3 regions of the Paenibacillus sp. NPDC056722 genome follow, and region 1 is predicted to be linked to each of the others. Evidence: predicted binding sites of a transcription regulator. Region 1 holds the regulator's gene; each other region holds the start of a gene.

Region 1 (3,286 bases):
TTACCGTCCGTTGTAAAGCGAACCCACACCATGAGCTCGGTACCCGCCTCATTTTTCCCTGTCAGCACCCAATACACCGAGTTTTCATCCCAGACCGATTTCTGGGCCTTCTCCATTAGAGTCAAGCCCGCACGGCTCTTGGCAACTTCCTTTGCTGCATCCCGTTCTTTCCATTGGTCTTTCATGATAAAGGCGTAGAACTGAATTAGGCCGAGCAGCAAGAGCAGAAACACTGCCACTCCTATCAGGATCCATTTTTTCCTCTTTTTCAAGTTACAGCTTCCTTTCTACTTGTTCCGCGGCGGTGATGCCTATTCCTCGCCTGTCTACCGCTTCAACAGACCTTCAAAAGTTTCCTGTGCCTTGCGTCGGATAGCCTCTTCATCCAACGTTAGGCACTCCCCGTTCTTCACAATCTGCTTTCCGTTCACCCAGACATGGAGCACGTCTTTAGCGCTGGCAGAATATACCGCATGTGAGAGCAGATCCGTATGCGGCAGGAGGTGCGGCTGGTCGATATCAATGGCAATAAAATCAGCCTTCATGCCGGGAGCAAGTCGGCCCACACTATCCAGGAAAAGTGACTTCGCACCGTACTCCGTAGCCATCAGCATGGCTTCTGAAGCCGGAACAGCTGTGGGATCACCGCTGAATCCTTTATGGATAAGAGCTGCCAGACGCATCTCTTCAAACAAGTCCAGATTGTTGTTGCTGGCTGCACTATCCGTGCCAAGCGATACGGTGACACCTGCATTCAGCAGGTCGATAACCCGGGCAATGCCGCTAGCCAGCTTCAGGTTGCTCCCAGGGTTATGGGAGACCCCGACATGGTGACGGGCCAGAATCCCGATCTCCTCGTCATTCAAATGCACACCATGCGCGACTAAAGATGGTCGTGTAAACATGCCCAGCTTTTCCAAGTGTTCGACAGGGCGCAGTCCGTATTCCTCTACGTTCTGCTCCACTTCCCGCTTTGTCTCCGACATATGCGTATGCAGCGGCAGATCCAGGTCATGGGACGCCTGTACGAACTTGACGAAAAACTCCGGCGGGCAAGTATAAGGAGAATGCGGGGACAGCATCGTTGTAATTCTGCCGTCTGCCTTGCCATTCCAGTCGCGAGCGAACCGGACAGCATCAGCCAGCTTCACATCCTGTACCTCCGGCGGACATAGACCGATAACGCCGCGTGTCAGAACCCCGCGCATGCCGGACTGCTCCGTAATCTCAGCTACCCGGTCCATTTTGTCATACATGTCCAAAAAGGTCGTCGTGCCGCCCTTCATCATTTCAAGTATGGATAACGAGCTTCCCCAGTAGATATCATCCGGGGTAAACTTGCCCTCCATCGGCCACATTTTCTCCTGCATCCAGACCTGAAGAGTCCGGTCATCACCATAGCCGCGCAGCAGCGACATCGCCGCATGACCATGGGTATTCACCAGACCAGGCATGAACAGCAGACGGCTGCCATCGATCACTTGCAGCTCTTCTTCAAGGCACGGCTCTTCTTCGCCTATGTATGTGATGAGATCATTCTCAATGATCATACAGCCGTTCAACACAGACAGAGGAGACCCAGGCACAAGAAACTTCCCGTTACGGATAAGAATCTTACTGCTGCTCATGCCCAATCTCCTCCTTTCCATCTTGCAAATAATAAGCCAGGCTCTGCAAATCCGTTGTGAAGTCGGCCGCATGAACACGGATATGCGCTGGCGTTTTTAGAATTACAGGTGCAAAGTTCAAAATCGCTTCAATACCGGATTCCACCAGGATATCAGCTACATTCTGCGCTTCGGTATCCGGTACAGTAATAATGCCGATACGGATGCCCTGCTCACGGATAGTGCTGCCCAGATCCTTCATGGGTTGTACAATGAGTGAGTTGATTTTCTGACCTACCTTGGGATCATAGGAATCAAAAATAGCGGTTATTTTCATCGTGTCCTTCAAGTAAGCATTGTAGTTGGACAAGGCATGTCCAAGATTACCGGCGCCTACCAGAGCCACGTTAATTTGCTGATCCAGTTTCAGGATATGGCGGATCTTCTCAATGAGATAAGATACATCATAACCGATACCTTTACGGCCGAAGTCGCCAAAATAAGCCAGATCCTTACGGATCTGGGCGGGGTTAAGATCCAGCTTCTGACCAAGTTCTTGAGAAGAAACTGTCGAGATTTCACGTTTTTGGAGATCGTTGAGGAATCGCAGGTATACAGGAAGTCTGCGTACCACCGCCTCCGAGATTTTATCCGATTTCATGTTTTCTCCTCCTAGATTAAGTGAAATAAAGATTCAAACAGAAGACAAAGCGTTACTCTGGTGAAGTTAGGGCTATAAGTCGCAAATCCATCTTCCCCTATATCGGCTTTCTTAAACCAGTGAAAAATAGCTCTGTTTCCCCAACTAACAGTATTTCCGCACCTTATTTTTCTAGATAAATACTTAAAAAGGATAATAAGAGCATTATTGTATCTTATTTTTCAAAAAAGCACCCCGAAAGCGTATTACGGAAGATTTAAGGTACATTATTGCTCTTAATTTAAGTACACCCTTAACTTCAGACTTATTAGGGTACAAAAATGCCGTTAATTACACTTCGGAGATCATTAATGTGTTCTATATAGATTAATCCGATTGTTGAAAATAACGCATTACACGAGGAATGAAAGGGGCATTATTTGCCCCCTTCCTCCAGCCATTCTGCAATTCGGGGAACCATTTGCTCGGTCTTCATATGCTCCATCTTGGGACCGGGCAGCGAATACAGAAAATATTTACCGTAATAGGATTCAATCACCCTGGTATCATAAACAATAACGATCCCCCGGTCTTGTGCCGTCCGAACGAGACGGCCGAAGCCCTGCTTGAAGCGGATAACCGCCTGCGGCACGGAGAGCTTCATGAACGGGTTCTTCTTCTGCGCCTGTAGCAGCTCAGCCTTAGCCTCCGCGAGCGGATGATTCGGCGGCTGAAACGGCAGTCTGACGATGGCCAGGCAGGTTAGGGCCTCGCCCGGAATGTCTACGCCCTCCCAGAAGCTGCTTGTACCAAGCAGCACAGAAGCGTTGCTGTCCTGGAAACGGCGGATCAGCTTGCTACGGCTTCCACCTTCGACTCCCTGGCCCAGTACACTGATATCCTGTGAAGCCAGAGCTTCCTTCAGGGGATCATAGACCTGGCGCAGCATACGGTAAGAAGTGAACAGCACCAGCATCCGTCCGCGTGTGATTACCGCAGCCTCCGCCAGTGATTGCACCAGCGTGTCCACAAAGCGGGC
Region 2 (3,286 bases), on a different contig from region 1:
CCATACAGCTAAGGAAGAGGATACTCAGTTCCCTAGGCTTTTGGCATATAGTGCTGATTCGGGAGCAGCCAGCTTGACAGAATTACGTGCTGCTCTGGCTGAGCTGGAGGATGAGCATGATGCTGCAGGCGATATTTTACGACAGATTCGCAAGATTACTGAGGATTTTACACCTCCGGAACACGCGTGCACTACGTATCGATTGACCTATGCGCGCCTAGAAGAGTTAGAAGGAATGACGTTTGAACATATTCATCTGGAGAACAACATCCTTTTTCCCAGATATCATATAGAAGCAGAGTTTGCATAGAGTCCCTTCGGGGACTCTTTTTTATTCTATCAATAGGAATAATCTCCTGATTTTGCATTGAGAACATGGCTGGCTTCGGTTATCCTAAAATGAGACGAAATACGAAGTGATTACAGCCTGAGACACTACTAGCGGATGTTGTCGGGAAGATAAGGCGGTGCTGGAAATGCCCATGCTAGGGTTGGGGCGTTTGTTGCTAGGAGTGATTATTATTATGACCTTGGGGGGATGCTCCTCCGCTCTAGGTACCAAAGCGGAAGTGGTTACAGAGCCTGTGGGGCCGACATTCTCTTTAATGGTTGGCGGCAGAGAACTGGCTGACAGCACAGAAAGATTGTTGAGCGGCACTTATAGAAAAGGAATCACGATTCTTGAACTGTTGCAGGGCAGCGGTATTGCTGTATTTGCGGAAGACAGACAGAAGATTCTCGCTGTAAGCAATGTGTCCCTGGGGCCAGAAATGGAATGGGAAGTACAAATGGACGGCAAGGTAATCAGTAATACGAATTGGAAGAGCAGTCCCGTTAATTCAAGCGCACGTATTGTGATTATGGCAAAGTCGGATGCCGGAGGCAAAGACCCGGATTCAGTCTTCCTATACGTGAACGGTGGGAGTGAGCAGGAGAACCTGACACATATATACGTAATGAGCTTTACAAGTGATCTCTCTGTGAGAAGCCTGCTGAAAAGCTGCGGAATGGTTCAACTGTCGGAAGACAACCAGAGGATACAGGTGGTGAAGGGACATACACCACTGTCCAGTGAAATATGGAAATTGCGAGTAAATGGAAAAAAGCTGCTGGACAACGGGATGGACATGAAACTTCGGCCGATGGATGAGTTGGAGATTTCCTTAGGGTTGCGATAATAACAATACATAACGGCCAGATCGCCTGTTAGAAAAAGGGGGTCTGGCTATTTCATTTGCGTTCATCAGGGATTGTTATAGATAAGATGAACATAAGATTCGAACATATGCTTGTCGTCACTACGGTGGAATGTTTGGACTTCCGGTCGCTGTTGTCACCAGATTTCTTCCTTGTAAACCGCTTGTAGCGGTTGAAATCTGGCTACAGCCTATGCTTCCGGTGCTAGCTTTCCTACGGAAAGCTTTCAGGCGAGCGCTTCGCTCCTACAGTTCCAAACTTCCCCCTTTGTTCCTCCTCGCTTTTTGTTACTTTCTGTTGTGCATCTTATATAGATGGTTAGTTGCTAAATATATTGTGAAAGTATTCACAATTACTGTGACTGCAATCACAATCACGGTTCAAATTTGAAATGTATACTTTCATTATATGGAAGTAACAAGAGAGCATGCAGAAGCATTGAGGAGGTACCTAACCATGACAGCAAGCAGAGAAAAGTTGGTATTAGTCGGCAACGGGATGGCTGGAATTGGCACTGTGGAGCAGATTTTAAAGCTTGGCGGTGCGTATGAGATTACCGTGATCGGTAGTGAACCTCACCCTAATTACAACCGTATCATGCTTTCTTATGTTCTGGAAGGCAGCAAGACCACCGAGGATATTATTCTAAATAATTGGAACTGGTACAAAGACAATGGGATTACGCTGCATACGGGAACAACAGCTACGCGCATCGATACAGCATCACGCCAGATCTACACGGACAGCGGTTTGGTGATTCCGTATGACAAGGCAATCATTGCCACTGGATCAAATTCGTTCATTCTGCCGGTTCCGGGCAGCGACAAGGAGGGAGTAGTAGGCTTCCGCGATATTGCGGATTGTGAGGCTATGGTGGAGGCAGCCCAGCAGTACAACAAAGCAGCTGTAATTGGCGGGGGACTGCTCGGACTGGAAGCGGCTAAAGGGCTGGTCAATCTGGGCATGGATGTCACTGTCGTGCATCTGATGGAAGATTTGATGGAGCGCCAGCTGGATCGGAGCGCATCTTCAATGCTGCAAGCTGAACTGGAGCGCCAAGGTGTGAAGTTTGCGATGGGTATGCAGACGGTAGAGCTGACCGGCGGGCAGAGGGTAAGTGGGCTGCGCTTCAGTGATGGCAGTGAGCTGGCGGCTGATTTTGTGGTCATGGCTGTCGGGATTAAGCCGAACGTGCAGTTGGCGAGAGACAGTGGGCTTGAAGTTAACCGCGGCATTGTTGTGAATGACTATCTTCAGACCTCCGCAGTGGGAGTATATTCTGTGGGCGAGTGTACGGAGCACCGGGGTGTATGCTATGGCCTCGTCGCGCCGTTGTTTGAGCAGGGGATGGTGCTTGCGAAGCATTTGTGCAATGTAGACACGAAGCCATATGAAGGTTCCGTGGTATCGACTAAGCTGAAGATTTCCGGTGTGGATGTATTTTCTGCTGGCGAATTCATAGATACCCCCGAACATACGGTGATCTCTGCCAAAGATGAATGGAAACGAACATATAAGAAGATTTTGCTGAAAAATAATATTATCGTCGGCGCTGTTCTGTTCGGAGATGTGACAGAATCGGCCAACTTACAGAAGCTTGTGAAGCAAGGCGCGGAGATGACGGATGATATCTATGCCGAGGTTATGGGAACCGGCTGCTGCGGAAATGGGGAGGCCAAAAAGGGCTTATCTGTGGAATCTATGGCCGATGAAGAAATCGTCTGCGGCTGCAACGGTGTGACGAAGAAAGCTATTGTAGATGCGGTAACCGAGAACGGCTTCACGACGGTGGACGAGATCAAGGCCTGCACAGGCGCAACCCGTTCTTGCGGCGGCTGCAAACCTGTGGTTGAGCAGATTTTGCAATTTGTACTTGGTGACAGTTTCCAGCAAAGTGCCAAACAGGGCATTTGCACCTGTACTTCCCTGAACCGCGATGAGATCGTGGCAGAGATTCACGCCAAAGGTCTAAAAACCAGTAAAGAGGTCATGCATGTGCTGGGCTGGGCCCAGGAGGAGGGCTGCTCCAAGTGCCGTCCTGCTATTAACTATTATTTGGGTATGACTTATCCCGACACCTATGAGGATG
Region 3 (3,286 bases), on a different contig from region 1:
TGATATCACAGATCTTTGGAACAACTATGAACACAAAGATGAAATTAACCCTGTCTTGCAGAATCAGTTCATCATTGATGGCAAAGTGTACGGCGTAACACAAAAAGGTTATGTCACCACTACAATGATCAACAAAAAGCTGCTTGATGAAAAAGGTGTAGCTGTTCCTCCACTTGACTGGACTTGGGACGATATGCTGAACACTGCCAAGGGCGCAGCTGATACTAAAAAAGGTATCTCTGGTATTGCTCCAATGGGTAAAGGTAATGAAGCTGGCTGGAACTGGACCAACTTCCTGTTCGAAGCAGGCGGAGAAATTCAAAATATTGACGGCGGTAAAGTTGTAGCTACATTCAACTCCGACGCTGGTGTGAAAGCACTGGACTTCTATAAGCAGCTTAGATGGGAAGCTAATGCTATTCCTCAAGACTGGGCACTTGGCTGGGGCGATGCTGTAGGCGCGTTCCAACAAAGCCGTACTGCAATGGTTATGGCCGGTTCTGACGGCGTTATCGAGCAAGCCCTGAACCAAGGTGGTTTGAAACCTGAAGAGGTGTTGACGTACCCAATGCCTGCAGCTGAAAAAGGCGGCAAGCACACAGGCGTACTTGGTGGCGACTATCTCGTAATCAACCCGAATGCAACGAAAGACGAGCAAGAAATGGCTTTCCGTTACATCACATTCGACTACTTCTCTGAAAAGGGTCTGGATGCACTTGATGCGGTAATCAAGCAACGTGAAGCAGACGGTAAATTCTTCATTCCGCCGCTTCTTGACTACTTCTCCGCTGATTCTGAATTCGGTAAGAAGACTAAAGCTGTCTATGATAAGTATACAAACGTCTACCAATACAATCCGGAAATCATGAACCTGCTGGACGGTAAGCCAGAAGCTCAGTACAATACTCAGGACTACTATGCAACAATGTCCAATGTCATTCAAGAGCTGTTCTCCAAAAAAGGAACGGATTCCAAAGCTCAGCTTGATGCTGCTGCTAAAACAGTCCAAGAGAAATTCTTCGACGGAATCAAAGTTCAATAATCAGACTTCAGCATAATTGCTGTAACTGAATAGCACGAACAAAGGGATGTCCCAGAAACCATGTGAATGGTGAGGGGCATCCCTTCGTATTATAGGATCAACGAGAGAGTACTGGTTGATCTTTTTTAATAGCCGTTTTTTGTTAGGTAGGTTTGAGATTGAAAAAGCGAGCAGGATTGGCACTGAGCGGGGAAGAGGGATTGTGAACCTTCTGTGATTCATGGAGTGTTGAATGAAGAGCAAGAGGTTTCTTTTTAGTTATAAATAACAAGGAATAGGCTGGGTAAAAGCCTAAAATCAGGGGAATTAAACGATTTTTTAAATAAAATATGGTTAAAATACCTGAATATGATTGAATGTAAGCGCTTTGAAACATGTCAAAAAAACTTTATACTTTGTGAAAGATTTCACTATACAAGACGAAAAGTATGTGATAATATGAACATGTAGAGAAAAACAACTCAAAAATTGACAGGAGGACGAGGGACATGGCAGTTAAAAATGAAGTGCCCGCCCAAGTGAAGCAACCAACAGCTGAGGAATATATTCAGACTTTGGTAGATAAAGCCAAGAAGGCTCAAGAAGCGTACATGCAGCTGGATCAAGAGCAAGTCAACACAATCGTTCATGCAATGGCGCTGGCAGGACTCGACAAGCACATGTATCTGGCGAAACTGGCCGTAGAAGAAACAGGTCGCGGAGTCTATGAAGACAAAATTACGAAGAACATTTTCGCAACAGAATATATCTGGCACGGAATTAAATATGACAAAACCGTAGGGGTCATCGAAGACAACTCCTACGAAAGTTTCCAAAAGATCGCCGAACCGGTCGGCATCGTTATGGGTATCACACCGGTAACCAATCCAACATCCACCACGATGTTTAAAGCTTTGATCGCCGCAAAGACACGTAACCCTATTATATTCGGTTTTCATCCATCTGCGCAAGAGTGTAGTGCAGCATCCGCCAAAATTCTACATGACGCAGCAGTGAAAGCTGGCGCTCCTGAGAACTGTATCCAATGGATCGAATTGCCGACGATGGACAAAACCAACGCTTTGATGAACAACCCTGACGTTGCACTGATTCTGGCAACAGGCGGATCGGCGATGGTTAAAGCAGCTTATAGCTGTGGTAAACCGGCTCTGGGTGTAGGCCCTGGTAACGTGCCTGCCTTTATCGAGAAGAGTGCTGATATCGACCAAGCGGTAACTGACATCATTCTTTCCAAGACATTCGATAACGGTATGATTTGCGCATCTGAGCAAGCTGTTATTATTGAAGAAGCTATCTTCGACCAAGTGAAGAAGAAAATGATTGCGAACGGCTGTTACTTTGTTAACAAAGAAGAAGCTGGCAAGCTGACTTCCGGCGCAATGAACGTTGAAAAATGTGCAGTGAATCCGGCAATTGTTGGCCAATCTGCAACGAAGATCGCGGAAATGTGCGGAATTCAAGTTCCAGCAGGCACTAAAATTCTGGTAGCTGAACTTGAAGGTGTAGGTACAAAATTCCCGCTGTCTGCAGAGAAGCTTAGCCCGGTACTGGCTTGCTATAAAGTTAAAAATGCTGATCAAGGTATCGAACGTGCTGCCGAGATCGTTGAGTTCGGAGGCATGGGCCATAGCTCGGCTATCCATTCCAACAATGAAGAAGTGATCATGAAATTCTCGAACCGTTTGCAAACCGGACGTATTCTGGTAAACTCGCCATCAACACACGGTGCCATCGGCGATATTTACAACACTAATATCCCTTCGCTGACCCTGGGCTGCGGATCTTACGGACGCAACTCGGTATCGCAAAACGTGACTGCCATCAATCTGATCAACGTGAAAAGGGTGAATCGTCGTACCGTGAATATGCAATGGTTTAAAGTACCCGACAAGATCTATTTCGAAAAAGGTGCAACTCAATACCTTGCCAAAATGCCTGATATTACACGTGTTGCGATTATCACTGACCCTATGATGGTGAAGCTGGGTTATGTGGAAAGAGTTGAACACTACCTGCGTCAACGTCAAACACCAGTAGCCATCGAAGTGTTCTCGGAAGTAGAACCAGATCCATCGACAACTACAGTGGAAAAAGGTACAGCTATGATGAACAGATTCCAGCCGGACTGCATCATTGCACTTGGCGGCGGTTCCCCTATGGACGCAGCTAAAGGTATGTGGTTGTTCTATGAACACCCAGACGCTGACTTTAACGGTCTGAAACAAAAATTCATGGATATCCGTA

The links. Region 1 encodes Rex, which represses fermentation and respiration genes when NADH is low (regulators of the CRP and FNR family bind a similar motif). Its sites were predicted from a motif close to TTGTGAAATATTTCACAA; they were not measured.
Region 2: the regulator Rex is predicted to act here: its motif matches at 1,532-1,549, upstream of nirB (nitrite reductase large subunit NirB).
Region 3: the regulator Rex is predicted to act here: its motif matches at 1,438-1,455, upstream of adhE (bifunctional acetaldehyde-CoA/alcohol dehydrogenase).

Annotation. Positions count from the first base shown of each region.
Region 1 covers NZ_JBHTYV010000001.1:953,526-956,811, forward strand. The annotation lists gene ACFRAM_RS04425 (cell wall elongation regulator TseB-like domain-containing protein) at 1-272, opposite strand, end outside; gene ACFRAM_RS04430 (amidohydrolase) at 327-1,628, opposite strand; gene ACFRAM_RS04435 (redox-sensing transcriptional repressor Rex) at 1,615-2,268, opposite strand; gene dinG (ATP-dependent DNA helicase DinG) at 2,684-3,286, opposite strand, start outside.
Region 2 covers NZ_JBHTYV010000003.1:239,423-242,708, reverse strand. The annotation lists gene ric (iron-sulfur cluster repair di-iron protein) at 1-310, shown strand, start outside; gene ACFRAM_RS09690 (hypothetical protein) at 477-1,178, shown strand; gene nirB (nitrite reductase large subunit NirB) at 1,654-3,286, shown strand, end outside.
Region 3 covers NZ_JBHTYV010000003.1:220,533-223,818, reverse strand. The annotation lists gene ACFRAM_RS09625 (ABC transporter substrate-binding protein) at 1-1,042, shown strand, start outside; gene adhE (bifunctional acetaldehyde-CoA/alcohol dehydrogenase) at 1,531-3,286, shown strand, end outside.